One region of the Paenibacillus gansuensis genome, then DNA from elsewhere that is predicted to be linked to it. Evidence: riboswitches for the same ligand, from Rfam matches in the RefSeq annotation. Region 1 holds a riboswitch; the other holds the start of a gene.
The links. Region 1 has a riboswitch for cyclic di-AMP ahead of ACFSUF_RS19215 (C40 family peptidase). Riboswitches for the same ligand answer to the same signal wherever they lie in the genome.

Region 1 (16,187 bases):
GAAAGAATCAGGAGGCACGCTGCGGTCGGACCGGATGCTCTCCGGCAGCTTCGGCAGCATAAAACTGAATGCGGTGAAAACTTCGGATGGCACCAACCTTCTTCCGCGGCTCCAGGCTGTGCAGCCTGATGACGGAAACAAGAAAGACCGCACACTGGTCAAGATCCGCCTTCCTGAGCCGATTCCTCCCAAGGGATCGATTACGCTGAGAATGGCTTTTACCGTAACACTGCCTCACACGTTTGCGCGAATGGGTTATGCCGGCGATTTCGTCATGGCCGGGCAATGGTTCCCGAAAGTCGCCGCCTACGAATTGACCGGAACCCGCGGACGTGCCGTAGAAGGCTGGAATGCGCACCAATACCACGGCAATTCGGAATTCTACTCCGATTTCGGGATTTATAACGTGAAAGTGGCGGTTCCATCCAGCTATATCGTTGCGGCAACCGGCTTTCAAACCAAACCGACAACGGACAAAGACGGGTACAAGACTTATCAGTTCTACGCCGACGATGTGCATGACTTTGCCTGGTCCGCCTCCCCGGATTTCGAGTATGCGGAAGAGCCCTTCTCGGCTCCCAATGTGCCGGGTGTTCGCATCAAGCTGTATCTCGATCCGAAGCATAAGGATCTCAAAGACCGCTACTTCCATGCAGCAAAGACGGCCCTTACCGAATTTAGCAAAATGTACGGCCAATATCCATACAGCACGTTGTCGATCGTCGTACCCCCTGCCGAGGGCAACGGTGCAGGCGGCATGGAGTATCCGACACTGGTTACCGCATTCGGTGCCGACAGCATCGACCCCGGCTATGATCTGGAGCGTGTCGTCGTTCATGAAATTGCGCACCAGTACTGGTACGGCATGGTCGCCAGCAACGAGTTCGAGGAAGCCTGGCTGGACGAAGGTTTCGCTTCCTACTCGGAAGACAAGATTATGGAGAAAGAGTACGGTGTCGCACCGAACCTCCCTGTCGAATCCAGCTATATTACGTCCCCGGCTCCATTGAAGCAGCTTTCCTGGAAATACAGGGGCCATAACCATTACGCCGAGAATGTGTACACCAGAGCAAAGCTTGTGCTGCTGGGGATTGAGCGGGAAATCGGAACGAAGATGATGAACAAAGTGATCCGAGCTTATTTTGTAAAATGGAAATTTAAACACCCTTCCACGGCGGACTTCCAAACCGTGCTGGAGCGTATGACGAAACGGGATTGGGATCCTTACTTCAGCCAATACGTCTATGGCAGCATGATGGCTGACTTCTCCGTAGAGGAAATCCACACGGACAAGGTCAACGAAAACGGCGAGACGATATATGTACACCGGGTCTTTATAAGGAAGAACGGCGGGGATTTTAGTAAAGTGCCTATCTTGTTCTATTTTGAAGACGGCTCAACAATGAAGAAAACCTGGGACGGCGCCGAACTTCTGACGGAATACAAAATTACGAACTCCTCCCCTCTTACCTGGGTTGCAGTCGATCCGAACCGCACGATCGTGGTCGAAAACAAGCACATCAATAACTTTATGAAAGCCGAGGTGGACTCCAAGTGGAACATCCGGTGGAACTTGAGCATCGCCAAAATACTCGAAGCCCTGCTGGGCTCGCTCGCATGGTGAGGTGAAACTATGGTCATGCAATGGGTAAAACAAGGCTGGTCCTCCATGCTGCGGCAATTTTCTTCCGTACTGCTGCTGTTCGTGTACCAATTGATATGGGGTTTACTGCTCTACCGCTTCATCGAATCGATCGTTTACCCTCTGCTTCGGCGTTACCCCGGCAATTCCATGCAGGAGCAAGCGGTCCAGCTGTTCTTTATAGAAGGTCAATTTCAATTGACCCGGACGGATATCAGCCACCGTTATCTGGCCATTCTTGCAGCGCTCGTATTGCTAAGGCTGGTCGTCTCCCCGTTGATTCAGGCCGGGATCTGTCACTGTATCCACCAGGCCGGCTCAAAGGAGAAACGTGTTTTTCTTACCGGTGTCAAAACATACGGAGTCTTCTTCGTCCTGCTTTACTGGCTGCAGCTGACGTTAACTCTGCTTCCGGCCTACTGGATTCTTCCCCGGACCGCGGATATCTACAACACGAATGTGAACTGGCAGCCCATGCTGATGGAATTAAGCCCGCTAGCTTTACTGTGGATCCTGTATGCTTTCCTTCTGCATCTGTTGTTCTTATCGGTTCAAATCGGCAAGGTGAGCGGCCGGCCCGCATTTCACTCGCTTGGAGTCGGGCTGCGCTCCATCCTCCCGTTCTCAGGCGTGGCTTCCGTCCTGCTGTTGGCCAGCGGAGCGGTGTTTCTGGTTACTGCTGCGGTCTCCCTAATCTGGGCGGGCCTGCTGGCATTAATCCTTCATCAAATCCATTACCTGATCCGTACCATGTTTAAAGTTTGGGGCATTACGAGCCAGTATCATTTGTGGCGCTTCAAGAGCGGAGAATAAACAGTCTGGACAAACGAACAAGCCGTTCCTGCATAGCAGGGACGGCTTATTTTTACATTTCTTACAATGGACTGGGTCTAAAGATTGTCATTTTAAAATAATTTGTGACTAATCTGTGACTAAAGAAGGAGATTTGAAAAAAAGATCGAATTATGAGAGTGGAAAAAATCACTTTACACAAATTTTGCCGAATTCCCGCAAGGGAAACGGGGGATCCATTTTCGGGTGAATTGGTCTCGCTTCAGAGTGACCATAGGGAACCTTCTTACCGAACCCTTAAGCTAACCTCGTAGGCTCTGGAAGGGGCAGCTCTGTTTTGAGAAAAGTTTCAGCAGTACTTTTGGGATTGGCTGTTTCGTTGTCAGTTATGGTTGGTAGTGCTTCCGCAGCTACCTCGCTGGATAGCGAAGTATCCAAATTAATCGGTATCGACTACGACTACGGCGGCACTACGAAGAGTGGCTTTGATTGTTCAGGGTTTACTTCTTATGTATTCAACCGTTTCGATATCGAGCTGCCGCATTCCTCCAAAGCACAGGCACAGCTTGGCTCCAAGGTGAGCAAGGATGAGCTTCGTGCGGGAGATCTGGTCTTTTTTGAAACGGGCGGCGACGGCATTTCTCATGTAGGCATCTACGTGGGAGACGGAGAGTTCGCTCACGCATCTTCGAAGAAAGGCGTTACGATAAGCAAAATGAATGATTCTTACTACGTGTCGAAATTTGTGACTGCCCGTAGAATCCTTTCAAATAATGCTTACAAACAACTCGCAGTAGAGTAACGATTTCTTCAGGTTCCGTCTCCGGGCATTGGACCGGAACCGTCTGTGAAAGTCTCGTAAGGCCGTTGCAGCGGCCTTCGGGGCTTTATTTTTGTTTACAAGAAAGGCAGGGTTATAAACTATGTACTTGTTTATTCATAGAAAAGATTTAAGAGTTAAGGATATGAAAGCGTTCAGTTTTCTCCATGAGCTGGGGAAGCCAGGCCTTCACTTGGTGATTGTGGACCCGCAGCTGTTATCAACGGAACGCGGCAAGGACCACAGCGGCAGGTATTTCCTTGATGCCGTTGCCAGGTTAACCAGGGATTACGCTAAAGCGGGCCGCGAGCTTCATCTCGTTTATGGGAATCCGGAAGATGTCGTTGAAGCTGTTTGCAGCGTACACAACGTGTCGGAAATTGTGTTTCATGAAGATTACACACCCTATGCTGTACGCAGGGATCAGGCAATCCGCGAACGTGCCGGTACTGCATCGGTTCCGGTGTATGCGATACAGGATCATACGCTCGCTGAGGCGGAGGCGTTTCAGTCATTTACGGAGAAAAAAGAGCCTTATAAGGTATTTACACCATTTTACAGAAAAATGAAAACATATCTTGAACTTTTTTACAGGCCGGGTTCGCCTTATTCCGTGCGTGATTTGCAGACGGCGGAGCTGGATGCGGGATTGATCGAGAGATTTAGTGTACCATCGGAGATTGCGGCAATTCTATCGGGGAGTGCGAAGACGGCTGAGCCGGAACCGGCGGAGGTGCTTGCGGCGTATTTGGATGACGGACTGCTGCAGTACGACGACCTGCGGGATGATTACGGCAACCCGGGAACCAGCGGTATCAGCGGGCTGCTGAACACCGGAGCCCTTTCCATCCGCACCGTGTACGAAGAGCTGCAAGGCCGCGAGGGGGCGGAGGCTTGGCTCCGGCAATTGATTTGGCGGGAGTTCTATATGTATCAGGCGCAGATGGATCCGGACTTTTTCCGTTATGAGCAGGTTTATGATTTGTCGGGGCTGTCGGACCGCCACTTTGAAGCATGGCGCCAAGGCCGTACTGGCATACCGGTGATCGACGCGGCTATGCGCCAGTTAAACGAAACCGGGGTCATGCCGAACCGGCTCCGGATGATTACGGCTATGTTCCTTACTAAAAACCTGTTATGCCCTTTTCCGCTGGGAGAGGCTTATTTCCGCACCAAGCTTGCCGATTACGACAACGTATTGAACCGGGGCGGCTGGCTCTGGAGTTCCTCGATCGGCTTCGATGCGGCTCCTTACTTCCGGATTATGAACCCGGTCACTCAATCGGAGCGGTATGATCCACAGGGGCGTTATATACGGACTTGGCTTCCTGAATTGGAGGGTGTTCCTGCGGCCAAGATCCACCAGCCCCGTCCCGATGCCATCGTAGATTTGAAATTGTCACGCTTAGAGGCGATCGAGCGATATAAGGTGTTGTTGGGCGGGCGGAAAGAATAAAGGAAGTTTTCTCCCGTAACTGCAAGCGGCGGCTGTATGATAAACTAATCTAAAAGAGGAGGCCTCCTATGCCAGCACCAGGCCAAGAACATCCGAAGCATATGTTAGACAAGCGGACGCTTAACCGCGCCCTGCTGGCAAGGCAATGGCTGCTGGAGCGCTCCCCGGCCTCTGCTTATGAAGCGTTGGAGCATCTTGTCGGACTGCAGGCCCAGGCTCCGAATCCGCCTTATTTTGCGCTGTGGACCCGGCTGAGCGAGTTCAGTCAGCAAGATCTGTCCGAACTGATCGGCAGTCGGCGTGCGGTTCGGATCGCTCTGCAGCGCGCGACGCTCCATCTGGTGAGCGACCGCGACTGGCTTCGGCTGCGCCCGGTGCTGCAAGCGGTCCAGGACCGCGCAGTAAACGGCGCCTTCGGCCGGCGGCTCGAGGGCCTTGACCTCGACGCCGCAGCCGCGGCAGGCCGGTCCCTCGTAAAGGACCGGCCGCTGACCCTGGGCCAGCTCGGCGCGAAGCTCGCCGGGCTGTGGTCCGAGCGCGAGCCTGCCGCGCTGGCGAACGCGGTGCGCGCAGCGGTGCCGCTCGTCCAAGTGCCGCCGCGCGGCATTTGGGGCTCGAGCGGCCAGGCCGCGCACACATCCGCGGAGGCCTGGATTGGACGGCCGCTCGCCGCGGAGCGTGAGCCGGACGAGCTGCTGCTGCGCTACCTGCGCGCGTTCGGCCCGGCCACGGTCCAGGACATGCAGGTCTGGTCCGGACTTACCCGCCTGAAAGAGACCGTCGACCGGCTTGAGCCTCAGCTCGTGACCTTCCTAAGCGAGGATGGGCGCATACTGTACGACCTTCCGGACGCCCCGCGGCCGGACTCCTCGACTCCCGCACCTGTGCGGTTCCTGTCAGAGTTCGACTCCATGCTGCTCTCTTATGAAGACCGCAGCCGCATTTTGGACCCGGCATACAAAGCACGCCTCTTCACTGGCAACGGAATCATACGTGCCGCATTCCTCGTAAATGGTTTTGTCCAGGGAAAATGGAGTTTGGAGCTTCATCGCGAAAAAGCCGTGTTGGTCTTAGACCCTTTCATCCGGATAAGTGCACAAACGAAAGAGGAACTGGAAACAGAGGGCTTATGTCTGTTGGCTTTTGCGGCCCCGGGAGCCGATATACGGGAAATCCAATGGAAATCATAGAACAAGGGGAATCATAAAATAATGAAACTCGTATCATGGAACGTGAACGGCCTTCGGGCCTGTGTGAATAAAGGGTTTATGACGTATTTTAAAGAGGCGGACGCGGATGTGTTCTGTCTGCAGGAAACGAAGCTCCAGGAAGGCCAAATCTGCATGGAAGGTATGGAGGAATACGGGCAGTACTGGAACTATGCTGAGAAAAAAGGATACTCCGGCACCGCTGTTTTTAGCAGAATGAAGCCGCTGAACGTGACTTACGGCATCGGGGCTCCTGAAGAGACCGAGGGGCGCGTAATAACGCTGGAATTTGAAAGCTTCTATCTGGTGAATGTGTACACGCCTAATGCGCGCAGGGATCTGTCCAGGCTGCCTTACCGGTTGGAGTGGGAAGAATTGTTCCGGGAATACTTGGCGGGTTTGGATGCGGTGAAGTCTGTTATCGTATGCGGGGATTTGAATGTCGCTCATCAGGATATCGACCTGAAAAATGCTAAATCCAACCGGGGCAACTCCGGATTCACGGATGAAGAACGGGCTGCAATGACGAAACTGTTGGATTCGGGGTTTATTGACACCTTTCGTCACTTGTACCCGGACCGGACCGATATGTACTCCTGGTGGTCTTTCATGCCGAAAGTCCGGGAGCGGAATATCGGATGGAGAATCGATTATTTTCTGATGTCCGAGCGGCTCGCGCCACAACTGAAGAAAGCCTCCATCGAATGCGGCATCCTCGGCAGCGACCATTGCCCGGTAACTTTAGAGCTTGAGCTGTAAATTAAGGGCTCGCCAATACTTTTTTGAATGCAAGAGAGGTGAAGACAAGTGCCCTTAATCCGCCGTTTTATCGGTTATTATGTGCCTTACAAAAAGCTGTTTCTGTTAGATTTCAGTTGTGCCGTCGTTGCTGCCTTGCTGGAGCTTGGTTTCCCTATCGGCGTCCAATGGACAATAGATAAGCTTCTGCCGACAGGGAACTGGTCGAAAATCGCGTTCGTGTGCGCCGGGCTGCTGGTTTTGTATTTGATCAGCATGGGACTGCAGTTTGTGGTCAATTATTGGGGGCATATGCTGGGGATCAACATTGAGACGAATATGCGCAAGCAGCTGTTTACCCATGTGCAGAAGCTTTCCTTCCGCTTTTTCGACAACACGAAAACAGGGCAGATTATGTCGCGGATGACGAACGATTTGTTTGATTTGGGCGAAATGGCGCATCATGGCCCGGAGGACTTTTTTATTGCATTGATGACGCTGGCGGGCGCCTTCGGGATCATGTTTACCGTCAACTGGGAGCTGGCCTGCATTACGTTCGTCGTCGTGCCGCTGCTTGCTTGGCTGATCGTATTTTTCAACCAAAAGCTGAACAAAGCCGCCACTCAAATGTTCGAAAAGATCGCCGATGTCAACGCACGTGTGGAAGACAGCATCTCAGGCATTCGGGTAGTGAAGTCGTTCGGAAACGAGTCGTTCGAAAGAGCAAGGTTTGAGAAGAACAACCAGGCGTTCCGCGCGGCGAAGCTGAAGTCGTATTTTGCCATCTCGCTCAGTTCCTCGGGAATCTACATGCTGACGAGGTTCATTACGCTGACGGTGCTGGTGTTCGGTGCCTGGTTTGCTTATCAGGGAAAACTCACCTATGGGGAGTTGGTCGGTTTTCTGCTGTATGTGAATATTTTTCTGCGGCCGATTGAGAAAATTAATGCTCTGCTGGAACTGTATCCTAAGGGTATGGCCGGGTTCCGGCGGTTTTGCGAGCTGATGGATACCGAACCGGACGTAAAGGATGCGCCGAATGCAGTGGACGTCGATCGGCTGCGCGGGGATATTGAGTTTAAGGATGTCTCCTTCGGTTACGAAAATCATGCTCATGTGCTCCAAAACATCAACCTCCGGATTCGCGCGGGGGAAACCGTAGCGTTGGTTGGCCCGTCTGGTGCGGGAAAATCAACCCTTTGCAGCCTCATTCCGCGGTTCTATGAGATCGACAGCGGCGTGCTGTCCATCGACGGGATGGATATCCGGTCCATGAAGCAGACTTCCCTGCGCAATCAGATCGGTGTAGTGCAGCAGGATGTGTTCCTGTTCAACGGAACGATCCGGGAGAATATCGCCTATGGACGGCTTGGCGCGTCCGATGAGGAGGTAGAGGAAGCGGCCCGGCAGGCATCGCTTGACGGGCTGATCGCATCGCTGCCGGACGGGCTGGACACGTTCATCGGCGAGCGCGGGTTGAAGCTGTCGGGCGGCCAGCGGCAGCGGCTGTCCATTGCGCGGATTTTCTTGAAGAATCCGCCTATCTTGATCTTGGACGAGGCGACGTCCGCGCTCGATACCGAGACGGAGTCGCTGATCCAGGCGGCGCTGGAACGCTTGTCGCACAACCGGACGACGCTGATCATTGCGCACCGTCTGGCGACGATCCGCCACGCCGACCGCATCCTGGTCGTGACGGAGGACGGCATCGCCGAGGAGGGCCGCCACGAGGAGCTGCTGGCCGCCGCCGGCATTTACGCGCGGCTTAGCTCGGCGCAATTTGCGCAGTCGACGTTGGGTTAGATTGGCGCGGTCGGACAGGTACTTCTATGTTGCAGCCACTTAGCTAAATGAAAAAGACGACCTTCATCTCAAGAAATTGGGAATGAAGGTCGTCTTTTTGTATCACTTGGGCGGAACCATTCTAAGCTTCATTACACCGCTCTGTTCGCAGGCTGGATCCGGTAAACTCCTGCAGCGTCCTCCGTGACTTTCCAGCCAATGGACAAGATCTCAGCTAGCCGTTCTTTCTCACTAGGAGTAAGATCGGAGACCACCGCTTCGTTCCCTTCTTCCAGAATGAGCTCCGGCTTTTTGCCGAATGCTATGGAAATCCAGGAATGAATCCCCCGAACTGTATTATATTTAATCGAGTAGCCCGACTCTACTGCCGATCGGAATGTCTCAGGCTCGGCCGCTGCAAAATCCGCCAGTACTTGGTAATCCAACTCATAGATGCTCTCGTCCTTCGGCAGGTCGCGTTCCGCCACTCTCCGCAGCAGTTCCTCGTGAGGCCAGCCCAGGGCCCGCAAGCCTTCCAAGAGCAACGCTTCCCATTGGGACAACTTCACCAGCGTTTGGCTCATAGTAATCCCTCCTTATCTTCTTTTCATCCTATTTCGTAATCCGCTACAAAATGACCCGGGCTAACCTCCCGCAATACTGATTCCTCCGCATGTCCCGTAAAACGGAAACTCTCCTTCCCCTTCGCCGCCATTCTATCCCTTGCGGCACGCGGATCCGGAATCGGAATGGAAGACAGCAGCGTTTTCGTATACGGATGCAGCGGGTTCTCATAAAGCTCATCGCTTGGAGCAATTTCTACCAACCGGCCGCCATACATGACACCGATCCGGTCGGAAATATGCCGCACCATCGATAAATCATGGGCGATAAACAGGTAGGTCAGCCCAAACTCCTCCTGCAAATCTTCCAGCATATTGACTACCTGCGCCTGTACGGAAACATCAAGTGCGGATATCGGTTCATCGCATACCACGAACTCCGGACGCACGGACAAAGCGCGGGCAATCGAGATCCTCTGGCGCTGGCCGCCGCTGAATTCATGGGGATAGCGGTACAGATGTTCCCGCTTCAGCCCGACCTTTTCGAGCAGTGCTGCTACAGTCTCTTTACGTTCTTCCTCTTTAGCGGCCAAGCCATGAATGCCCATCGGCTCGCTAATCAGATCGAATACATTCATCCCAGGGTTCAGGGAGGAGTAAGGGTCCTGAAAAATGGTTTGGATCCGCCGCCGATAAGGTTTCAGTTCCTTATCTTTAAGATGGGTTAGGTCCGCTCCGTCAAAAAGCACCTGCCCCTCTGTATAATCGTAGAGCTTGATTAAACAACGGCCTACTGTCGATTTGCCGCTCCCGGATTCACCTACCAGACCGAACGTTTCGCCCCTGCGGATTTGAAAGCTTACTCCGTCTACAGCTTTAAGTACTTCCTTCTGGCGGCCAAAGAGAGCTGTTACCTTGGGGAAATATTTCTTCAAATTTCGTACATCCATAAGAATATTGCTATTATTTTCAACCATGTGCAGGACCTCCTTCCCCTAAAGCCTGCGCAAGCGTTCTATGCTCGTCCAGCAGCCAGCAGAGAGAACTGTGCCCCTGCCCGAGTACATACCTCGGCGGAAGCTCGGAACACTTCGCCATAGCATGTGGACAGCGTTCCTGGAAGGGACAGCCGGAAGGCGGATGAATCAGATCCGGCGGCGTTCCTTCGATGGGTACCAAGCGCTGCCTGCCTGCTCCTCCTTGACCGGGAAGGGACCGGAGCAGTCCTTGCGTATAAGGGTGACCCGTACGATAGAATATATCATCCACCGTCCCCTCCTCCATGACCATCCCCCCGTACATCACAATGACACGGGTACATACTTGAGCAACGACCCCTAGATCATGTGTAATGAGTGCAACAGCAGTATCCGACTGTTCCTTAAGCTCCTTGATGAGATCCAGAATTTGAGCCTGGATCGTTACATCCAATGCCGTCGTAGGCTCATCCGCTATCAACAGCTCAGGGCTGCAGGAAAGTGCCATAGCAATCATGACACGCTGACGCATGCCCCCGCTGAGCTCATGAGGATACTGATTCAACCGTCGTTCAGGCTCCGGAATGCCCACCTTGCGCAGCAGCTCGACCGCTTCCCGGAATGCCGCCTCTTTACCCAGCCCGCGGTGCCTGCGAATGACCTCCGCCATTTGGAATCCAATCTTTTTCACAGGATTCAGAGCTGTCATCGGATCTTGAAACACCATCGCCATCCGGTTTCCACGAACGGTACGCCACTTTTTCTCTGAAAACTCCAATACCCGGTCTCCGTCAAAAATAATCTCACCGCTCAGCATCTCACCCGGAGCCGAGACGAGTCCCATCACCGCTTTGGCCGTGACGCTTTTCCCGCTCCCGGACTCGCCCACAATGCCAAGGGTCTCTCCTGCGTCTATATGAAAGCTGACGTTCCGTACCGCTTGATTTTGCCCTTCGCGGGTATGAAAAGACACGGTTAACCCATCCACGGTCAGCAAACGTTTTGTCATAGTTGCCGCACTCCTTTCTGCCGTACTGGCTGTACGGATTACCTTTTGCCCAATCTAGGTTCCAAACCGAGGCGCAGAACGTCCCCAAGGATATTAAAACTTAACACTGTCATGAAAATCAGCAGTCCCGGGAACAACGCCATATAAGGAGCTTGAGCAATATATCCCTGAGCCCCGTTCAACATGCTGCCCCAAGTCGCATTCGGCGCCTGCACGCCAAAGCCGAGAAAGCTTAAAGAGGATTCCATCATAATCGCGGATGCGATGTTATTCGTCGCACTTACGATAATGACGGATACCAGACCCGGGAGGATATGCCTCCAAATAATCCCGAATGACCCATGTCCCGAAGCCTTGGCGTACATGACATATTCCCGTTCCTTGAGCGCCATGGTCTCCGCACGGATGATCCGCGCGATATTCATCCACATCAGCAGAGAAATAATCACAATAATATTGCCTACCCCCGGCTTCAGATACACGCTAAGCAGCAGTAAAATCAGGAACGACGGGATGGACAGCACAATATCCAACAGCCTCATTAACACACTGTCGATCCATCCTCCAAAATAACCGCTGACAACGCCTACTGCCACACCGATGCCTGTAGCCAAAATCATAGCCAGGAAGCCCACCGTCAGTGAAATTCGTCCCCCATACAATGCTCTTGCAAAATAATCCCGGCCATAATCATCCGTACCGAACCAGTGCTCGCTGCTTGGAGGCTTCAGCTTGTCCATGATCTGGATGGCGTTTGGATCTTTTGAAGATAAAAAGGCAAAGGCTGCTGCTGCAGTCACAATAATAAGGTAGATGACAGCAGCGATAGCCGGCTTGTTAGCAAGCAGTTCGCGGGCGACCTGGTTCCATTTATTCCGATTCATGAGATCACCTCGTTGTTTTAATTCTCGGGTCTGCCAGGCTGTACAGAATATCCGCCGCCAAATTGCCCAAAATCAGCATAACGGAGGAGAATAGGGTAATACCAAGGATTACCGGATAGTCCATTCCCCGTACCGCCGTCATACCCAGCGAACCGATCCCCGGCCAGGAAAACACAGTCTCCGTGACAATGGCTCCTGTGACAAGATCGCCCATCGACATGCCTAAAAGCGAAATAACAGGAAGGAGCACATGCTTCAACACATGCCGGAATAAGATGGTTTTCTTCGAGGAACCAAAGGCATATTGAATTTGCACATAGTCTTCTTTAAGCTGGCTGATGGTGCTGGAGCGGATGTACCGCACATACACGGCAAGAAAACCCATCGCCAGCACGGTACAAGGCAGAATTCCATGCTTAATGACATCCCAAGCTGATTCCTTGCCGATCGTCCGCATCCCCATACTTGGCAGCCAGTGCAATTTAATTGAGAACAAGTACATCAGCAGGATGGCTAGCCAGAAAAGCGGAATGGAGATTCCGATATAAGCGAGAAGATTGACTCCTTTGTCCACCCACCGGCTCCGGTTAGCCCCCGCCAGCAGTCCGAGAGGAATAGCAAGCAACACTCCTAACGCGATAGCCGACCCCATTAGGCCCGCCGTGGCAGGTAAGCGTTCAAGGATCTGATCCAAAACAGGTTTGTGATTGATTAGGGAGTATCCCAAATTGCCGGAAAGGCATTCTTTGATCCAGAGAAAATACTGGACGTAAGCGGGTTTATCCAAGCCGAGATTATGCCGGATCCTTTCGATGTCTTCTGCATGCATATTGGGCGTCACGAAGGAAAGTACCGGATCGCCCGGCGCCGCCTTCACCATTATGAAGCAGGCAATCGATACGAAGAGCAGCATAGGCACGGTTTGCAATAGTCTTCTTATAATAAATTGTCTCATGCTTCTGTTCTCCTAGGCATTATTAGAATAAAAAATAAGCTGGATGCACCAGCTTATTTTTGCCCACCCGTTATTTCAGATAAATTTTTGACAGGTCTTCAAAGATGACAACAGGCTTCAGGACCGCTTCTTCCAGTCCTCCATACTTTTTATCTACGGCAACAATCGTTTTCGTGTAAGCAATCGGATAAATCGGAGCATCCTGAGCTACTGTTTCCTGCAGCTTCTTATAGATCTCTCCGCGTTTTGCAGCGTCCGCTTCTCCGGCACCTTGCTGGAACAGGCTGTCTGCTTCTTGATTAGAGTAATGCGAGTAGTTCGCATTGCCTTTCGTTGTGTACAGAATGCTGTATGCGTCCGGGTCGTAACCCATAATATAGCCTGCTGCAGCCAACTCAAAATCTTTTGCATTTGGATCTACGAATTTCTCGCCGTAAGCGGAAGCATCCATAGCCTTAATTTCTACTTCTACACCGATCTCTTTCAGCTTTTGCTGGACATAAAGGGAGATGGCTTCCTGTGCTTTGTTGCCGCTGGAAACGATGAACCGAAGCTTCAATCCTTCTGCGCCGGCCGCTTTCAGCAGTTCTTTGGCTTTGTTGATGTCATTATCGTAGCTGGTTACCTCATTTGTGTGGAACAATCCGTCCGGTGTTACAAAGGACTTTGCAGGGTCCGCATAATCGCTGGAAGTGTAAGCTACTTGAATCAGTTCTTCCCGGTTCAAAGCGTACGAAAGTGCTTGTCTTACTTCCTTTTTGCCTAAAGCGCCCGTGTCACTGTTCTGATTGAACAGAACGTAGGATAAACGGCCTTCACTATATGGCAGAATCTCAAAATTGTTAGTAGCCTGGATTGTCGCAACGTCCTGCGGGTCCACGTACTTAATGTTAATTTCGCCGTTCTGCAACGCCAAGTTAGCAGCATTCGTATCTTTGGCGATCCGGTAGGTAATGGAATCCAAGTGAGGCTTTCCGCCTACATAGTTATCGAATCGCTCCAAAGTGACATACTCACCTGTCTTGTATTCCTTGAATTTGAATGCGCCGGAACCGACAGGAGTGCTGTTCTTGATGCTTTTCTCGATATCAGCTTCATTTTCAAAAATATGCTTTGGAATCGGGGATACTTGTACCAACGTAGCTTCAAAAGCAGGGCTGACTTGCGGAAGCTTGAATTCAACCGTGGTCTCATCTACTTTAACCGCTTCAACCGGCTTACCTCCGATCACGAAGTTCCCTCTCAGAAAACTGTTTTGCTTCTCATCTAAAATCTTTTGGATAGTAAACACGACGTCGTCAGCAGTCAGCTTCTCTCCATCATGCCAAGTCAGGCCGGGTTTCAACTTCAATGTATACGTCAAGTTATCAACGGAAGGCTCCAGGCTTTCTGCCAAATAAAAAGTCTTCTTGCCGTTGTTCACCTGAAATAGCGGTGCAAAGAGTGCTTGGTCAATGGTAAGGCTGACACGGTCGCCTGCATAGTTCGGATTCAGAATGACAGGGTCAGCTCCAACAGCTATAATTAAGCTTCCGCCATCCTTAGGCTGGGCATTCTCCGCTGGTTGTGACGTGTTACCCGGGTTGTTGGCAGCTGGTGCATTTCCAGCATTATTGCCCGAGCAAGCACTAACAACCAAAGCTAGCAAAGCAAGAAAAGTTACCCCTAATAATTTCTTCCTCATGATGTGTTTTCCTCCATTATCTCTATGAATCTTATAATTTTCTAATTGTATATCGGAATACTAGGGATTGCAATAGTAGAGACTTTATAAATATTATCATGGAAACCAACGAGCAGGGTCAAGCCTTGTTGAGAACCTTCACCAGCCCACATATAGATATTGCTATCAAATGCTGAGGAACAGACAGGATGCGGAAGATGCCGTACAAGAAGTATTTGTAAAGATACTAAGGAACCCGTCCAACGGCATGCTCCACAAACCAAAACCATAAATTGACACAATTTAGTAACAATTCGCTCAATTCAATCCTTTACCGCAGTGATATACTAATTGCAGACGAAGAACGTCCTTATCCGCCGTACTGGCATAAGGGCGTTCTTATTTTTTTGTTCGGGACATTGTTGGTGATGGAGGCGGTTGCGGTGGCGTTTGAGGAGGAACACGGATTGTTTATAGAACAGCATTTTAGGTCAAAGGAGCGGTGAGAGGCGCGGACGGCTTCAGCGGGGGCATGCGTTTGCGGAAAAACTCTTTTTGGAGCAGGTTTGGTGGCCGTTAGTCGGAAGTTTTGAGGGTTTACACCCCGAGTACGAGGTCCACGATTGGAATCGCAAGTCACAGTTTCTGGACTTCGCTTTCCTTACTCATAGCGGGTGTATTGGCATAGAGATTGACGGTTACCAAAGCCATGTAAAGGATATGGATCGGGAACGCTTTAGCTACGCATTGAATCGGGATACCTTTTTAACCGGGCTTGGTTGGCGAATCATTCATTTTTCTTTTGACGATGTACAGAAGAGACCCGAAGTGTGCCGCATGCTGCTGCAAATGGTTATTGGTCCTGCAATGATGCTGCGCAGCAGGGATCGTGAACTCTTTTCCCCTTTAGAAAAAGAGATTGTGCGTCTAGCCTGGAGCACAGGGAAGCCGGTCCGCCCTAAGGATCTTATGGAGAGGTATTAGTGAACTTCCGCACGGCCCGTAAATGGCTGCAGGGGTTGGTTGAAAAGCAGGCGCTTCAGCCGGTTTTAACCACTGGCCCTTATGTGTGCCGCTATGAACCAGCCGAGGGATTTACTCGGGCGTTGATGTGAAATGTTGTATTCTGTGCAGCATTTTGAGTGATTTGAGGGGGTTATATTGAGTAATGTTGTACGGCGTACAACATTATGGGGCTATACGGTCCGTAATGAGGTGAAAATGTTGTATGATATACAACACTTGCTAAAAATGCAGCCCAATTCAACCGCAGAAGTTGTAAAAAATACAACATTCACCCGCTTCCCCTGCCTTGGCGCGGAGATGTGACTGCTGGATCTGCGAGGGAGTCACCTCTCTCGCGTCCGGCACTCCCCGCCACCAAGCCTTCCCCTGCATCAACCCGGGAAGTAGATCGACTATGACCGGCTCGCTGCGTATAGTGAAAATAGCCAGGCCCGTCAAGCGGCCAAACACTTTGGTCCGCCCGGACCTGGTCGCTAACTTCGTTTAAGCTTCCGGAGTAGAAGTCTTATAATAATGAATCGGCCGGATTTCAATCCTCCATCCAAACCTCTCACCGGCATCCACCTGCACGGCTGGATGCAAAGATGCCGCTCGGGCAGCTTCTTCCATATCCTGCGCTTCAATAATGAACACACTGCCGATCATTTCCTTCGTTTCCGCAAAAGGGCCGTC
Region 2 (16,187 bases), on a different contig from region 1:
GATATAAGCCGGTAAAGAATAATGAATGGCGTATTCTGCGAATGAGCTGGTATTGATAGATGGTGGATTCTTTTCCTTCTTGGGTACGGTCCTGCATGTCTCACCTCATAGAAATAACTGCCTTTACCTATATATCGGACGGTCGGTGTGCTAACTTGATATTTTGCATAAGTACAGACACCCGGAGCACGCATTTGCCATAAACTAATATTACAAACTGCTGAGGGGCCGGTAAGGGGACATAGACTAGCTTTAGAGTTTAAGAGTGAAAGAAATGTGGCATACTAGTAAGAACTAATGAGACAAAGGTGGGAGCGGCTATGGATCTTCAAGAGGATTGTACGTGCATTATCTGCGGCGAACAAAAAGCGGAAGGCATTCATATCGTGTCCGAATTTATATGCGACGCATGCGAGACCGAGATGGTCCGGACCGATGTAAAGGATGAGAAATATCCGTTCTTTATTCATCAACTGAAGCAGATTTGGTATAGGAAAAATGCATAAGATGAATGGTTGATAGGCTCGTCTATGAAAATAGAAGGGCTATTTTTTTGGCCGGCATGGTACAATAGCTACGACAATATGAACGTTTTGGAGTGGCGAAAATGAATCCGCATAATGCACCTCTTTATGATAAATTAATGAAACATGCCACAGGACATCCCCACAGTTTTCACGTACCGGGGCATAAAATGGGACAAGCGTTTAAAGCGACAGCAAGTCATACATTTCGTGAGATCATGAGGATCGATCAAACAGAGATCAGCGGCCTGGACGATCTGCATCATCCGGAAGGTGTCATCGCGGAGGCGCAGGAGCTGGCAGCGGAATGTTTTGGAGCGGAAGAGACGTTTTTCTTAATTGGCGGCAGTACCGCGGGCAATCTGGCTGCTGTTCTCTCATTATGCGGCAGAGGGGACAAACTGATCGTGCAGCGGAATGTGCATAAATCTGTGTTGAACGGACTAATGCTGGCAGGGGCAGAAGCTGTGTTTCTCAGTCCGGAACTGGAGGAACAGACCAGCCTGGCAACAATCCCTTCTCTGGCTGCGGTTGAAGAAGCACTTCTTAAGTATCCTTTGGCCAAAGGGGTTCTATTGACGAACCCGAATTATTACGGAATGGGCAAATGTTTGAAACCATACATAGAGCTTATTCACCGGTATGGCAAACCTGTTATTATCGATGAAGCCCATGGGGCACATTATGGATTTCATTCAAGGCTGCCGGAAACGGCTGTACGCCATGGTGCGGACTTGGTTGTCCAGTCTACACACAAAATGCTCTCAGCCATGACAATGGGGGCCATGATCCATGTGAATGGCAGCCTGGTAAACCGGCACAGCCTTAAACGCACCTTAGCGATGATCCAAAGCTCCAGTCCATCCTACCCTATTATGGCATCGCTGGATGCAGCCCGTAGACAGGTGCATACGGCAGGAGGAGCTCTTTTTGAAGAAGGACTCGCTTCGGTAGACTGGTTCAGAAATCGTATGGGAGAAGTGAAAAGCTATGAGGTAGTAAACATCCGCGGGACAATAGCAGGTGAACCGGATAAGGATGGACTTACGTTTGACCCCTTCAAAGTGGTAATAAAAGATACAACGGGAATGATGACAGGATATGAGCTTCTAGAGGCGGTAGAGGAGTATGGATGTTTTGGAGAGATGGCTGACCCTGAGTATGCCGTGTTTGTTTTTTCTCTTGGAAGCACCATGGAGGATGCAAGAGCTCTTTATCATGCCCTGCAGCATGTTGCTGAGCGTCATGAAACGATCCCAAATCCGCGAAGGAAGCAAGTTTACAATATACCGGCCTATCCGGCAATGACAGACCCCATAGCTATGGGATGGAATGCAAATGATTATCAAATAAAGACGATCCAACTGGAGCAGGCGGCAGGGTATCTAAGTGCGGAAATGATTATTCCGTATCCGCCAGGCATACCGATTTTGTACCCGGGTGAAACGGTCACTCAACAAACTGTGGAGTATTTAATGGTATTGCGCGATACAGGAGCCAAAATCCAAGGAGCCAGGGACGCCTCGCTTCACTATATAGATATACGATATGAATAATGATAGTTTGCAGTACGGAGGGGAAGACGATGAGCCGAATTACGATTAAAGACGTAGCCAAAGCAGCCGGCGTATCGATCGCAACCGTATCCAATGTAATCAACCAATCCGGACGGGTTTCGGAGGAAACAATAGAGCGGGTCAAGAAGATTATTGATGAGCTTCAGTACATTCCTAGTGCTTCTGCCCGCAGTCTCCGCGATAAGCATACGCATTTGATCGCTGTTATTGTACCTTATGCCGACCGCACCACGCTTCAGGACAATCCATTTTACTGGCAGCTCGTGTCCGCTATTGAGTCGGGGGCAAGAAATCATCGGCTGCACGTTTTGCTGGTCGGGGTGAGTGAGGAGGAGACGTTTTCTTTTGTACGGGAAAAGCATTTGGATGGGCTGATTGTAGTGGGTACGTTTAGCGATTCTCCCATCATGAGCTCGTTGGCGGATATCCAGGTTCCATGTGTTTACTTGGACAGTTATTTGGAAGATGAGGACTTATACCAGATTTATGTAGACGACCGTAAAGGCGGTTACCTTGGGGCCAAGCACTTGCTTGAGCAGGGTCATCGCAGATTAGCTTTGCTTTCCAACAGCATGACGGAGGGCGGGGTAGGAGAAGTAAGATATGCAGGTTTTATGGAAGCCGTCAAAGAGTACGGAGTGTCTGATGAAACGGTTACGCTGATTTGTGAGGACGTATCTATGGAAGGCGGGTACCGGGCTGCATCGCGAATCGCAGAATTTGCTGAAGGGATAACGGGGGTTATGGCCTTTTCGGATATAGCGGCTACAGGGCTCATCAAAGGGCTGCATGACCGCGGGATTCGCGTACCGAATGATGTATCCGTAATAGGATTCGATGACCTTATGTACAGCCGGCATATGATTCCTTCCTTAACCACTATCGCTCAAAATTTATCTGAAAAAGGCAGGCTGTCAGTTCAATTGTTAATGGAGCAGATCGAGTGTAAACCTCCTAGAAAATCCAGAAAGGTAGTGCTCCCCGTAAAGTTAGAAGTAAGGGAAAGCACGGCTAATCATCGGAGCGGAAACTAAAAGAGGCGGCAAACGGTTACCTACCGTATGCCGCCCTTTCAATGTTCCACGTGTAACGTTATCACGCTTCGTTTTCTTTATGTAGAACCATGTAGCCGTAAGGCTGAATTTCCGTATCCTTGGACTCCGTGATCTGGATACCTGCATCGCTGCTTAACGCAACACTCCACCCGCCCGCAGGCAGCTTTATAGACCGAATATCCTCACTGCGGTTCAGCGCTACCAGGTATCTCTCCCCGTTCAATTCCCGCTCATACGTAAGCAAGAGGTCTCCCTCCATAGCATGCGTAAATTTGATGGATCCCGTACGAAGGGCCGGAATGGCTTTTCTTAATGCTATGGCGGATTGGAAGAAAGTGAAAAGATCGAGGTCCTGCTTCTCTTTGTCCCAGACCATACATTTGCGGCAATCCGGGTCCCCTTCACCGTCCAGACCGATTTCATCGCCATAGTAGATGCACGGCGTCCCGGTATACGTCATCAGGAATAGGACGGCCAGCTTCATCACACGTTTGTCGCCGCCGCAAAGGGTGAGCAACCGGGGCGTATCATGGCTGTCCAGCAGATTAAAGGCTGCTTCATTCGCCTGTTGAGGGTAGCTGGCGAGGAGTCCGCCGAGATCACAGGCAAGATGGTAGCCGTCCAGCTTCTTTTTGGCAAAAAAATCGAGAACGATGTTCGTAAACCTGTAATTCATGACCGCATCAAACTGGTCTCCCTGGAGCCACATGAGAGAATCATGAAAAATCTCCCCGAGAATATAAGCATCCGGCTTCGCCTGCTTTACGACCTGACGGAATTCACGCCAAAACTGGTGATCCACTTCATTGGCTACATCCAGTCTCCAGCCGTCGACACCGACTTCCTCAATCCAATATTTCGCGACCCCGAGCAGGTATTCCTTAACTGCAGGATGTTCTGTGTTTAATTTAGGCATAATAGGTTCAAAAGCGAACGTGTCATAAGTTGGGATGCCATCCACGATATTTAATGGGAATTGCCTGACATGAAACCAATCTGCATAAGGGGAATCCGCACCATTCTTTAGAATGTCCACAAAAGGTTCGAACGTTTTGCCGCTGTGGTTGAAAACAGCATCCAGCATAACCCGGATTCCGCGTAAATGGCATTCGTCCACGAGCTTTTTCAGCATGGCATTATCGCCGAAATGGCGGTCTACCTGCAAATAGTCTTTCGTATCGTACTTATGATTCGTCGTAGCTTGGAATAAAGGATTGAAGTAAATCGCATTGACACCAAGCTCGGTTAGATGGTCCAGGTGGTTCAGCACGCCCTGCAAATCCCCGCCGAAGAAATTATCGCGTTCCGGCTTACCTCCCCACGGCTGTACTTGATCGGGATCGTTGGAAGGGTCGCCGTTAGCGAAACGTTCCGGGAAAATTTGATAAAAGACGGCTTCTTTCACCCAATCCGGCGTTCGATACACGTCTACTTTATTCATAAAGGGGAAATCGAATAATCCGACGTGTTCGGACAAGGGAGTAAGCACAGCCCCCCGTTCCGTATACCACAACCGCTCATCACCCGATATCAGATCGAATCCGTAAACCAGACGGCGGTACCGCGGCTGAATATACGTTTCCCAATAATCAAAGAGGGAATCGGAAGTCAGCACCTTTAATTCTACCTGCTCCATGCGCTCCCACGGTAAATATTTGTCCCCGTACCACAGTTTGACTTGTTCAACATCGTCTCGTTTCGTCCGGAACCGGATATGCAGCGTCTTTTCGTCATAGGCATAGGCCCAATTCAGTTTGGGGCGGTGATACAAGGCTTCTTTTAACATGAACCATCTCTCCCTGCGATTAGGAATCAAAAAAAGGCACACCGCAAATCCACGGAAACCGCAGAGCCGAGGTTGTACCTTCCGGTAACATTGCCTTTAAATTAGGGGAAGTAGTATTCCATGTTGATCGTAGCACAACTCTTTTCGCGTTAGCAAGCAGTCTTACCTATATGTTACCCTGCTGCAAATACGTTGTAACGTTGCTCTTTAGGCAGGTATGAATTATAGTTGGGTTACCATAAGATTCGTGCAAAATAGATTGGGGTAGATCATGAATACAGGACTATTTATAACAGTAGAAGGCGGAGAAGGCGCGGGCAAATCCACCGTCATAGGCCGGCTGGAGGCATTTTTACATACATATGGCTTTGAAGTGTTATCCACACGGGAACCTGGCGGGATCGATATTGCTGAGCAGATCAGAGCGGTTATCCTTGATACGCGGAACACAGCTATGGACGGCAGAACCGAGGCTCTGTTATATGCAGCTGCACGAAGACAGCACCTCGTTGAGAAAGTCATTCCTGCCTTGCGACAAGGAAAAATGGTAATTTGCGACCGTTTTATTGACAGCTCACTGGCTTACCAGGGTTATGCGAGAGGGTTAGGCATGAAAGACGTGTACGAGATCAACCGGTTTGCGACAGAGGACATGATGCCTGATCTTACGTTATATTTGGATGTGGATCCCGAAATCGGATTGAGCCGCGTACATGCCAACAAGGAGAGGGAAGTCAACCGGCTGGATTTAGAGAAGCTGCATTTTCACGAAAAAGTGAGAGAAGGATATCTTCAGCTGGCAGCTCAGTTTGCGGAACGGATCGTGACCATCGACGCCAACAGGACACCGGATGAGATTGCCGGGGACTGCTATGAAGTGCTCCGCAGGAAGCTTGGGCAATGAACCTATGAACGTACCGATACATAGTGTATAATAGAAGGAAGCGACAATACCTGGCTGCTACCGCATTGATAACGCTTCCTATCGCTTACTAATCACTCTCAGGAGGAGATCGTATGAAATTAGTCGTGGCCGTAGTACAGGATAAAGATAGCAACCGTCTTTCTAACGCTTTGGTGAAAGAAGGCTTTCGCGCTACCAAGCTTGCCAGTACAGGAGGTTTCCTGCGGGCAGGGAATACGACATTTATGATAGGTACGGAAGATGAACGCGTTACGGAAGTACTGCAAGTAATCAAGGCTAACTGTAAAATTAGGGAGCAGGTTGTTACCCCTGTATCGCCGATGGGCGGTACGACCGATTCTTATATTCCATTCCCGGTAGAGGTGCAAGTCGGCGGTGCAGCCGTGTTTGTAATGCCGGTAGAACGTTTCGAACATTTTTAAATTTTAAGATAGATGGAATCGCGGAGGTTTTATGAAAATCAATCCGGGTTACCGCCCACTCGGGAAAGACTTGCGCATGACGGACAACTCCGGATCGCCGCAGCTTCCGCAGCGTGCCTTCTCGGACGTAATGTACAGGCAGAATGAGCAAGTCACACAAGAGCAGCTGAGCCAGCGCATGCAGCAGATCGAACTGCAGGGGCAGCGGTTAGCCAAGTCCATGACGGTCCGGGAATTGAGGCTGTACAAACAGCTGATCAAGCAATTTCTGGAGGATACCGTCCGCCGGGGAGTAGGCCTGAAGGACACGAAGGGCTGGGACCGGCGCGGACGCGGCAAGAAGTATAAGCTGCTGGACGAAATCGACAGCGTCCTCTTATCCATGGGTGACGAGTTGCTGGAACATGAGCAGGGCCGGATCGAGCTCTTGGAGAGAGTCGGCGAAATCCGCGGGATGCTGATTAATTTATTTTTTTAATGGAGTGTAATTAAGCTATGTCATTTGAAGCCATCATCGGCCAAGACCGTGCGAAACGGATGCTGCAGAACGGGCTTCGGCAGGGAAGAACGTCCCATGCTTATATATTCAGCGGCCCCCGGGGAACGGGGCGGCAGGAAATGGCGTTTGCTTTGGCAAAGGCCATTTTTTGTACGGAGGGAACCGATGAAGCGTGCGGCCATTGCCTGGAGTGCCGGAAGCTTGCGCATGGCAATCACCCGGACCTTCATAAAGTGGAGCCGGAAGGGACAAGCATTAAGATCGAGCAGATCCGCCAGCTGCAGAAAGATTTTGCCTATCGGGCGACGGCTTCCCAGACGAAGATCTACATCATCTCAGAGGCAGAGAAGATGACGGTCCAAGCCGCTAATTCCCTGTTGAAGTTTCTGGAGGAGCCGCAATCTGCGGTAGTGGCCATTCTGATTACCGAGAACGGGCATGCCCTGCTGCCGACGATCCAGTCTAGAGCGCAATGGGTTCCGTTCCTGCCGCTGCCGCCTCAACAGATGATTGAAATACTCGAAAAAGAGGGACATTCCCAGGTATTGGTGAGAAGCGCCGTGCATTTAGCGGCCGGAATCGATGCATGCAGGGAAATAATCCAATTAAATTGGTTTGCAGAAATCAGAAACGTAATGATACAATTAGCTAAAGAGTGCATCAACAAGTTTGCCGCCGCACTGATTACGGCGCAGTCGAAGGTTTTCAAGACCGAGCTGGCCGAACATATAGATACACTGCTCCAATTGTTTGTACTGTGGTTTAAGGACATGGTTCACATCCAATGCAGCCGTCAGGAGAGCATTGTGTTCGTCGACCAATCCGAGTGGATGGCCAAGCATGCGTTCAGCCGCGACATTTCCTATTGGATCGGATGTATGGAGAAGGCGCTGGAGCTGCAGAAGAGACTTCGATTCCACGTAAACCCTCAGCTTGCATTTGAGCAGTTTGTTATTGATATACAGGGAGGGTAGGAATTGTATAGTGTTGTAGGCGTACGTTTCAAAAAAGCAGGCAAGATCTATTATTTTGATCCGATCGACCTTCCGGTTGACCAGGAACAGAATGTAATTGTAGAGACGGCCAGAGGCGTGGAATACGGCAAGGTGGTCATCAATAAGAAGACGGTCGGGGAATCCGATGTAGTGCTTCCTTTGAAGAAGGTCATCCGGATTGCCAGTGACCACGACGCCAAGATTGTAGAAGAGAATAAGAAGGCTGCGAAGGAAGCATTCGCGACCTGTTTCGATAAAATTAAAGAACATCAGCTGAAGATGAAACTGGTGGATGTTGAATATACATTTGACCGCAACAAAATCATTTTCTACTTTACGGCAGAAGGACGGATTGATTTCCGTGAATTGGTAAAGGATCTGGCGAGCATTTTCCGTACCCGGATTGAATTGAGACAGATCGGCGTTCGTGATGAAGCCAAGATGCTTGGCGGCATTGGACCTTGCGGACGCGTACTCTGCTGCTCATCCTGGCTGGGGGATTTCGATCCGGTCTCGATCAAGATGGCGAAGGATCAGAGCCTTTCCTTGAATCCGACGAAAATTTCGGGATTATGCGGACGGCTCATGTGCTGTCTGAAATTTGAGCATGATAACTACGAGAGCTCCAAAGAAGAAATGCCGAATGTGGGCTCGATGATTGCTTCTCCCCTTGGGAATGGTAAAGTAGTTGCATTGAATGCGGGTCAAAGAAAAGTGCATGTCCAGCTGTTCGATATCGGCAAGGTCATGGAACTTCCTTTGGACGAAGTAGTCATTCTATAGCTTCCTTCGCCGTTAGCGGCTGCCATAATACGTGAGGAAACGGATGCATTCGATTTTCGGATTCTGAGGTGGGAAAGTGGAGAAGAAAGACATGTTTGCTGCGATTGATGAAATCGAAGGACAAGTAGGTCATGTTCATGCAGAGTTAAGTTCTCTGAAGAAGCAGATTGTGCGGCTCCTGGAGGAGAACAAGCGGTTGAGCCTCGAGAATCAGCATCTCCATAAGCTGTTGAGACGCGAGGAGGAGCCTGCTGCCGAAACGGCGGAAGCTCCCACCGAACTTCAGGCTGAACCCGCGTCACCTTCCCGTATGGAGGAACCGGTTGTTGGAGAAGGCTACGACAACCTGGCCCGGATTTATAATGAAGGTTTCCATATCTGCAATGTGTATTACGGTCATCTCCGCACGGAGGGCGACTGCCTGTTCTGCCTTTCTTTCCTTAATAAATAAAGTACACCGTAGGGATCATAACCTACGGTTTTTTTTCAATTTTATATAAAGGATGTTACCTGATGGATGTGGCTCTATATAGCAATGAACGGATGGACGATTTACTCACCGAAAACTTGAAAATTATCCAAAGCGACGAAGTATTCAGCTTCTCCATGGATGCCGTGCTGTTAGCCCGGTTCTGCAGTGTGCCCTCCAAAGGGCGTATATTGGATTTCTGCAGCGGGAACGGAGTTATTCCTTTGTTGATGTCCACCCGGACCAAAGCCCATATCGATGGAGTTGAAATTCAAGAGCGCCTTTTCGGTATGGCCGTACGCAGTGTTGAGATGAACGGGCTTCAGGACCAGATTCATATTCATCACGGGGATTTAAGGAATTATCATATAGAAGCGGGCTACGGTATGTATGATCTCATAACGGTCAATCCTCCTTATATGCAGACGATTACCGGGGTACAGAATGAAAATGAACATTATGCTATTGCCCGCCATGAAATTCACTGCACGCTCGATGACGTCATTGCCGCTTGTGCCAGGCAATCCCGTACCGGAGGCAAGGTAGCGATGGTACATCGCCCTTCCCGGATGACAGACCTTCTATGTACTCTGCGCAGCCACCGGCTGGAGCCCAAACGTATCCGCTATGTTCATCCGCGTGCCGGAGCAGAGGCGAATATGGTTCTGATTGAGGCGGTAAGGGATGCCAAGCCTGAGGTCAGGCTGCTGCCGCCCCTCATTGTATATCGGGAGGATGGAACTTACTGCGAGGAATTAATGCAAATCTATTACGGCGGGAGCAAGGAACTCGGATGACGATAAATATACAAAAAAGTTTTCAGCAGCAGGAGAGAGGCACCTTATATCTGGTGGCAACGCCGATCGGCAACCTGGAGGATATCACATTTCGGGCTGTGAAAACGTTAAAGGAAGCCGATCTCGTAGCAGCCGAAGATACACGGCAAACCCGCAAGCTGCTGACGCATTTTGAGATCAGCACAAGGCTCGTGAGTTACCACGAGCATAACAAGCAGGCCAGCGGCCCCGAGTTAGTCCGTTTAATGGAGGAAGGGCAGACCGTGGCGCTCGTCAGCGACGCCGGCATGCCCGCCATCTCCGACCCGGGCAGCGAGTTGGCGGCCCTGGCCATCGAGCATGGGATTCCGGTCGTTCCGATACCGGGGGCCAATGCCGCGCTGTCAGCGCTGATCATGTCGGGACTTCCGACCGACAGATTTCATTTCGTGGGCTTTCTGCCCCGGGATCGGAAAGCGGTTCAAGAAACGCTGGACGAGGTTAAGGGGCTGAAAGCCACGCTGTTGTTCTATGAGTCGCCGCACCGTGTGGCGAAGACGCTGGAAGCGATGGCGGGCAAGCTGGGCGACCGCCGGGTGGCTTTGGTCCGCGAGCTGACGAAGAGGTACGAGGAAGCGGTGAGGGGTACCATCAGCGAATGCCTGGCTTACCTGGAGGAGCACCCGGCTCAGGGAGAGTACTGCCTGGTAGTGGAAGGCAGTGAAGGGAGCGGGGCTCTGCAGGAGGAAGGCGAATGGTGGACGGAACTGGCACCTGAAGAACATGTCTACTACTACGAGCGGCAGCAGCATTCCCGCAAGGATTCCATCAAGCTCGCAGCCATGGACCGAAAAATTCCGAAAAGGGAGTTATACAACCAGTTACTATAGAAGGAAAAAAGGCAAAAAAAGATCCCTCTTAAGCGGCAGCCTAAGGGGGATATCAAGGAGATATATAAAAGGTTAGAATTAACAATATCAGTTCTATTACTATTATATACTATCTTTATTATTTTGTCACAGGGGTTGGCATTTCAGATACACATTCATTGCAAACAATTTTGCCTTTAAAGTATGTAACGTTCTCAGCGTTGCCGCAGAAGATGCAAGCAGGTTCGTATTTCTTAAGCATAATGCGCTCTCCGTCTACATAGATCTCCAGAGCGTCTTTCTCGCCGATGCCCAGTGTACGGCGCAATTCAATTGGAATTACCACGCGGCCTAGTTCGTCTACTTTTCTTACAATACCGGTAGATTTCATCATAATGGATAAGTCCCCTCTCAATAATCGTCATTATTCGACATATTCATGCTTTTTATGATACCAACCATTCCCAAATGAGTCAACATACCAAATCGTTCCTGCCTCTTAGAAATGCTTATAAACTCAGTATATTCAAAGGAAAAAAGAGTACAACGAAAATATAAACGCGCAAATTTTACTGGAAAAAATGGTGATTATTTTTCGACAAATTCCGCCGATAACCTGGATGTTTTGTCGAATTTGTAATCATAGACTTAATATAGAATGGAGTGGAGCTTACTTATGAGAAATGAACGGCTGATGGAGGAAAAAGTATTCAAGGATCCCGTGCATAAATACATTTATGTTCAGGACCAAACCATCTGGGATCTGATTAATACCAAAGAATTTCAGCGCTTGCGCCGCATCCGCCAGCTGGGCACATCCTACCTGACGTTTCACGGTGCTGAGCACAGCAGGTTCTCTCATTCCCTCGGTGTCTATGAAGTCACACGCAAAATTATATCGCAATTCGAACGAAGCCATTATCCCGATTGGCCTAAAGAAGAGAAGCTGTTGTGTTTATGTGCAGCCCTGCTGCATGACATCGGGCACGGCCCGTTCTCTCATTCGATCGAGCAGGCGTTTGAAATGCATCATGAGGATTGGACTTGCCGGATGATCCGTGGAGATTCGGAGGTGCACTCTGTTTTGGCGGGGGTCTCATCCGATTTTCCCGAGAAAGTGGCCGATGTCATCTGCAAAACCTATGCCAAGCCCATAGTCGTCAGCCTGGTCTCCAGCCAGCTGGATGCCGACCGTATGGATTATTTGCTGAGAGACGCCTATTTCACCGGTGTGAACTACGGAACTTTTGATTTGGACCGCATTCTGCGTGTGCTCCGTCCTCATAAAGGCAAAATCGTAGTCAAGGAAAGCGGAATGCATGCGGTGGAAGATTACCTCATGTCCCGCTATCAGATGTACTGGCAAGTTTACTTTCACCCGGTTACCCGCAGTTCTGAGATCATCCTCCGCCAAATCTTTCGCAGAGCCAAACAGTTATATGCTGAAGGACACGTTTTCCGGTTCATGCCGGATCCTCTGCCAAGCCTTTTTGAGCAGAAGCTTACTATAGAAGAATATCTTCTATTGGATGAGGCATTCATCCAGACGGCCTTTGCCCAATGGACTTTGGAGCGGGATCGGATTCTGTCGGATTTATGCGGACGGTTTCTGAACCGGAAACTATATAAGTACGTTCCGCTGGAAGCAGAAGATGTCGAAATTCTGGATCTGGTCCGGGAAAATTTAGAGCGATCAGGCTTGAATCCCGCCTACCATATGGAACTTGATTTTCCATCTGATCTTCCCTATGATGTATATCGTCCGGGCGAATCAGGGGAGAAAATGCCGATTTTGCTGCTAACCGAACAGGAGAAATGCGTCGAAATCTCTCATAAGTCGGAAATTGTCCGATCGATCAGCGGTATCCACAAAGGGCAGAATCAGCTTTACTATCCACCTGACTTGCTTCAGAAGGTTCTGCCGCAGATGGATCAGGAAGTACGAAGCTTTTTTGCCCGAAGAGGATAGACGCCTTTTCACTATTTATACACCTTCGATTACATCTGGCAGATTAAGGGGGTCACCTGCATTGTTGTTTGATACACATACTCATATGGACGCTGTACAGTTTGAGGAAGACCGTGAACAAGCTATGCAAAGAGCGCTTGATGCCGGCGTGTCCAAAATTTTGAATATTGGATTTAACCGTGAAACAATTCCCACCACAATGAAGCTTGCCGAACAGTATGAAGAGGTTTATGCGGCCGTCGGCTGGCATCCTCAGGATGCAGTGACGATGAGGGAGGGAGATCTGGAGTGGATTGAAGAGCTCTGCAGTCACCCCAAAGTGGTAGCCATTGGAGAAATCGGATTGGACTATTACTGGGACACCTCGCCGAAGGATGTTCAACAGCGTGTGTTCCGTGAGCAGATCCGGCTTGCCCGTAAATTGAACAAGCCCATTGTGATCCATAACAGGGATGCCCACCACGATGTGGTCACGATTCTACGGGAAGAGAGAGCGGAAGAAGTCGGAGGGGTCATGCACTGCTATTCTGGCAGCTGGGAAATTGCCAAGCAATGCCTTGATATGAACTTCTATATTTCCTTCGGCGGTCCAGTTACCTTCAAGAATGCGAAGCAGCCGAAAGAGGTGTTGGCACAGGTTCCCCTTGACCGTTTATTGGTGGAAACCGACGCTCCATATTTAACGCCGCACCCCCATAGAGGGAAGAGAAATGAGACCGGATATGTGACTTTAGTCGCAGAGGCCGCTGCACAAATTAAGGGGATTTCTTATGAGGAATTGGCCCGGATTACCATGCAAAATGGGTGCAAATTATTTGGCATATCATGAAATGTAAAGAGATACAGAGAAAAAAGGACTATTGCGCATAAGAAAAGTGCATATGTTTCAAAGAAAGGCGGAATTTACCTTTATAAGGCTTAAAAACGGCTAAAATTGAAGTTTGCGAATGCTTTACAATTGTGTTTGATACAGAGTATCATACAGGTAACTTAATTAAATAAAGTTTTTACATTTCTTGTCTCGCTGAGTCTCCGGTAACGGAGAGCGGGGGAACCACATGTGTCCGGAACCGAAGCAAATACCACCGGCCGCATCGTTCTTTGGGGTGAATACGGAAGCTTGCAGCATATGTATGCGTGAGTATCTGTTAGGGCAACTCTCTTGTCCGAATCCGTCAGCTAACCTCGTAAGCGTACAGAGAGAGGTAACGTCCTGGTGCCTACCATTCCCTTTACATGCGCGTTTTTAGAAGCCAAAGGAAGACGACCTCTTGCCGAAGGCTTCTTTTATTTTGGCCAAAATCAGGGTAGGGCTTATCCGTTTCGATAATGGAGGTGTTGATTCGCCAACGTTTGAAGAGCTGATGTTGCTGAAGGAAGTAAAAATAAACTAACTAGTCGCGTCAATTTACATGCGTAACAATGGCGGCGGGGCTATGAAGGAGGACCGAAATAAGTGGGAAACAGTAATAACGAAACCCATGTTAAACGATCATCCAGCATGTCTTTCGCAATGCGATGGAAGCATGAGAACTTGCGTTTGATTATTTTGATTGCAACTCTCTCGATTGCTGCTTTCATGTGTTTGGTGTTGTTAAACGGTACGTCTACCAAGAGCGTATCGGTAGTAGTGAATGGACAGGAAAGTGTCGTTAAGACCAAACAATCCGTCCTGCAACGCCTACTGGATGAACAGTCCATCAAGTTAGGGACATTCGATCATGTTTCAATGCCTCTGAGCGCTCCGATCAAGAGCGGAGACAAAGTGGTGATTCAGACCGCAATTCCTTACAAACTGGTGGCTGATGGTAAGACTAGAACTTTGTATACAACAAGCAAAACGGTAAGCAGTATTTTGGCGGAGCAACATATTACTTTAAGTGCTAAAGACCGGATCTGGCCTCCGCTGGATCGTCCAGTCAAGCAGTACATGACTGTGAAGATCGTGCGTGTAAGCAAGAAGACGTCTCAACAGAAAGTAGCCGTTCCGTATACAACGGTGAAAACAGCCGATGCAAGTCTGCTGAAAGGCAAGACCGCCGTCGTGAAAGAAGGCAAAGACGGAGTTCTGTTCAAGCAATTCGTACATACGTACGAGGACGGGAAACTGGTAGCTACAGTGTTGGCGAGTAAGAAGGTTACGTTGAATGCTGTTCCGAAGGTAATTGCGGTGGGTACGAAGAAACCTGCTCCAGTAGTGACGGTAGCTGCGAAATCTTCCTCAACATCTATTACCCGCAAAGGCTTGACCTTCAAACCTAAAAAAGTGATTAAGAACGTTACGCTGACTGCCTATGCGGCAGGCGTGTCTTCCACAGGAAAGAGCAAGAGCCATCCGCAGTACGGCATTACGGCATCCGGCACGCGTGTTACGGAAGGACGTACCATTGCCGTTGACCCTAGGGTTATTCCGATCGGTTACTGGGTGTATATCGAAGGTATCGGCTACCGCCGTGCAGAAGATAAAGGCGGTGCTGTAAAAGGGAACAAAATCGATGTCTATTTCGACAGCGAATCCACAGCGAACAACTTCGGTCGCAAATCCGGTTACACTGTCTATGTCATTGGCCCTAAGAAGCCTGCATCTTACTAAATATAACGGACATACTGAAGATAAAGTTGCATTGTTCTTAATCAAATTCTTTCAAAGGAAGGGGACGTTTTCGTCCTCTTCTTTTTTTCATGTATAATAAGGGGTAGCTAATATGAAGTGAGTGAAAGGTGTTCTATGATCAGAGAAATTATCGTTGTCGAAGGCAAAGACGATACAACAGCCATTAAGCGGGCTGTGGAAGCCGACACGATTGAAACCGGCGGGTCCGCTATCAATAATGAAATTATCCGCAGGATCGCCTTGGCGCAGGAGAGAAGAGGAGTTATTATCTTCACGGATCCCGACCATGCAGGAGAGCGGCTCCGGAAAATTATTTCTTCCAGGGTGAAGGGCTGTAAGCATGCCTTCATTACGCAAGAGGAAGCTAACCGCAAGGGGGACATTGGGGTTGAAAATGCGAGCCCCGAGGTGATCCGGCAAGCTTTAGAGCAAGTAAAGACCGAGTTTACCGGAGGCGATCCGGAAATTACCTGGGCGGATCTGATTGACGCCGGGTTGATCGTACACCCGCAGGCTGCAGAACGCAGGCTCAAAATGGGCAAGCTACTAGGCATCGGCTACTGCAACGGAAAGCAGTTTCATAAGCGGTGCAATGCATTTCATATCGGTAAAGATGAGTTCCTTGCAGCAGTAGGGAAAATTGAAGAATAAGCGGGGTAAGTGAAGCCATGAGCTTGCATGACAATCAATTGGAAACCAAAAGTGACATCGGTTCCCCGAAGCGGACCAAAGATATTATCCAAAGGCACGGATTTTCCTTAAAAAAGAGCCTCGGACAAAATTTTCTGATTGATCAGAACATCCTTAACAAAATTGTTACGGCAGCCGAATTGGATAAGACCAAAGGAGCTCTTGAAATCGGACCCGGCATCGGGGCGCTGACGGAGCGGTTATCCAAAACAGCCGGCAAAGTAGTCGCCGTTG

Region 2: another riboswitch for cyclic di-AMP. It lies ahead of ACFSUF_RS03890 (ubiquitin-like domain-containing protein); the one in region 1 lies ahead of ACFSUF_RS19215 (C40 family peptidase).

What each region holds. Positions count from the first base shown of each region.
Region 1 covers NZ_JBHUME010000012.1:68,413-84,599, reverse strand. The annotation lists gene ACFSUF_RS19225 (M1 family metallopeptidase) at 1-1,624, shown strand, start outside; gene ACFSUF_RS19220 (hypothetical protein) at 1,640-2,455, shown strand; cyclic di-AMP (ydaO/yuaA leader) riboswitch at 2,631-2,766, shown strand; gene ACFSUF_RS19215 (C40 family peptidase) at 2,772-3,236, shown strand; gene ACFSUF_RS19210 (cryptochrome/photolyase family protein) at 3,358-4,710, shown strand; gene ACFSUF_RS19205 (winged helix DNA-binding domain-containing protein) at 4,779-5,900, shown strand; gene ACFSUF_RS19200 (exodeoxyribonuclease III) at 5,922-6,677, shown strand; gene ACFSUF_RS19195 (ABC transporter ATP-binding protein) at 6,726-8,459, shown strand; gene ACFSUF_RS19190 (hypothetical protein) at 8,591-9,022, opposite strand; gene ACFSUF_RS19185 (ABC transporter ATP-binding protein) at 9,046-9,978, opposite strand; gene ACFSUF_RS19180 (ABC transporter ATP-binding protein) at 9,971-10,987, opposite strand; gene ACFSUF_RS19175 (ABC transporter permease) at 11,026-11,871, opposite strand; gene ACFSUF_RS19170 (ABC transporter permease) at 11,876-12,826, opposite strand; gene ACFSUF_RS19165 (ABC transporter substrate-binding protein) at 12,897-14,510, opposite strand; partial or broken gene ACFSUF_RS19160 (RNA polymerase sigma factor) at 14,647-14,781, shown strand; gene ACFSUF_RS19155 (DUF559 domain-containing protein) at 15,045-15,473, shown strand; gene ACFSUF_RS19150 (hypothetical protein) at 15,753-15,965, opposite strand; gene ACFSUF_RS19145 (YciI family protein) at 15,999-16,187, opposite strand, start outside.
Region 2 covers NZ_JBHUME010000003.1:46,028-62,214, reverse strand. The annotation lists gene ACFSUF_RS03970 (hypothetical protein) at 1-97, opposite strand, end outside; gene ACFSUF_RS03965 (sigma factor G inhibitor Gin) at 321-506, shown strand; gene ACFSUF_RS03960 (aminotransferase class I/II-fold pyridoxal phosphate-dependent enzyme) at 608-2,080, shown strand; gene ACFSUF_RS03955 (LacI family DNA-binding transcriptional regulator) at 2,110-3,135, shown strand; gene ACFSUF_RS03950 (glycoside hydrolase family 13 protein) at 3,197-4,942, opposite strand; gene tmk (dTMP kinase) at 5,214-5,846, shown strand; gene ACFSUF_RS03940 (cyclic-di-AMP receptor) at 5,960-6,289, shown strand; gene ACFSUF_RS03935 (YaaR family protein) at 6,321-6,767, shown strand; gene holB (DNA polymerase III subunit delta') at 6,785-7,762, shown strand; gene ACFSUF_RS03925 (PSP1 domain-containing protein) at 7,766-8,566, shown strand; gene yabA (DNA replication initiation control protein YabA) at 8,643-9,017, shown strand; gene ACFSUF_RS03915 (tRNA1(Val) (adenine(37)-N6)-methyltransferase) at 9,080-9,832, shown strand; gene rsmI (16S rRNA (cytidine(1402)-2'-O)-methyltransferase) at 9,829-10,701, shown strand; gene ACFSUF_RS03905 (AbrB/MazE/SpoVT family DNA-binding domain-containing protein) at 10,820-11,074, opposite strand; gene ACFSUF_RS03900 (HD domain-containing protein) at 11,357-12,649, shown strand; gene ACFSUF_RS03895 (TatD family hydrolase) at 12,711-13,478, shown strand; cyclic di-AMP (ydaO/yuaA leader) riboswitch at 13,662-13,859, shown strand; gene ACFSUF_RS03890 (ubiquitin-like domain-containing protein) at 14,106-15,242, shown strand; gene rnmV (ribonuclease M5) at 15,378-15,914, shown strand; gene rsmA (16S rRNA (adenine(1518)-N(6)/adenine(1519)-N(6))-dimethyltransferase RsmA) at 15,932-16,187, shown strand, end outside.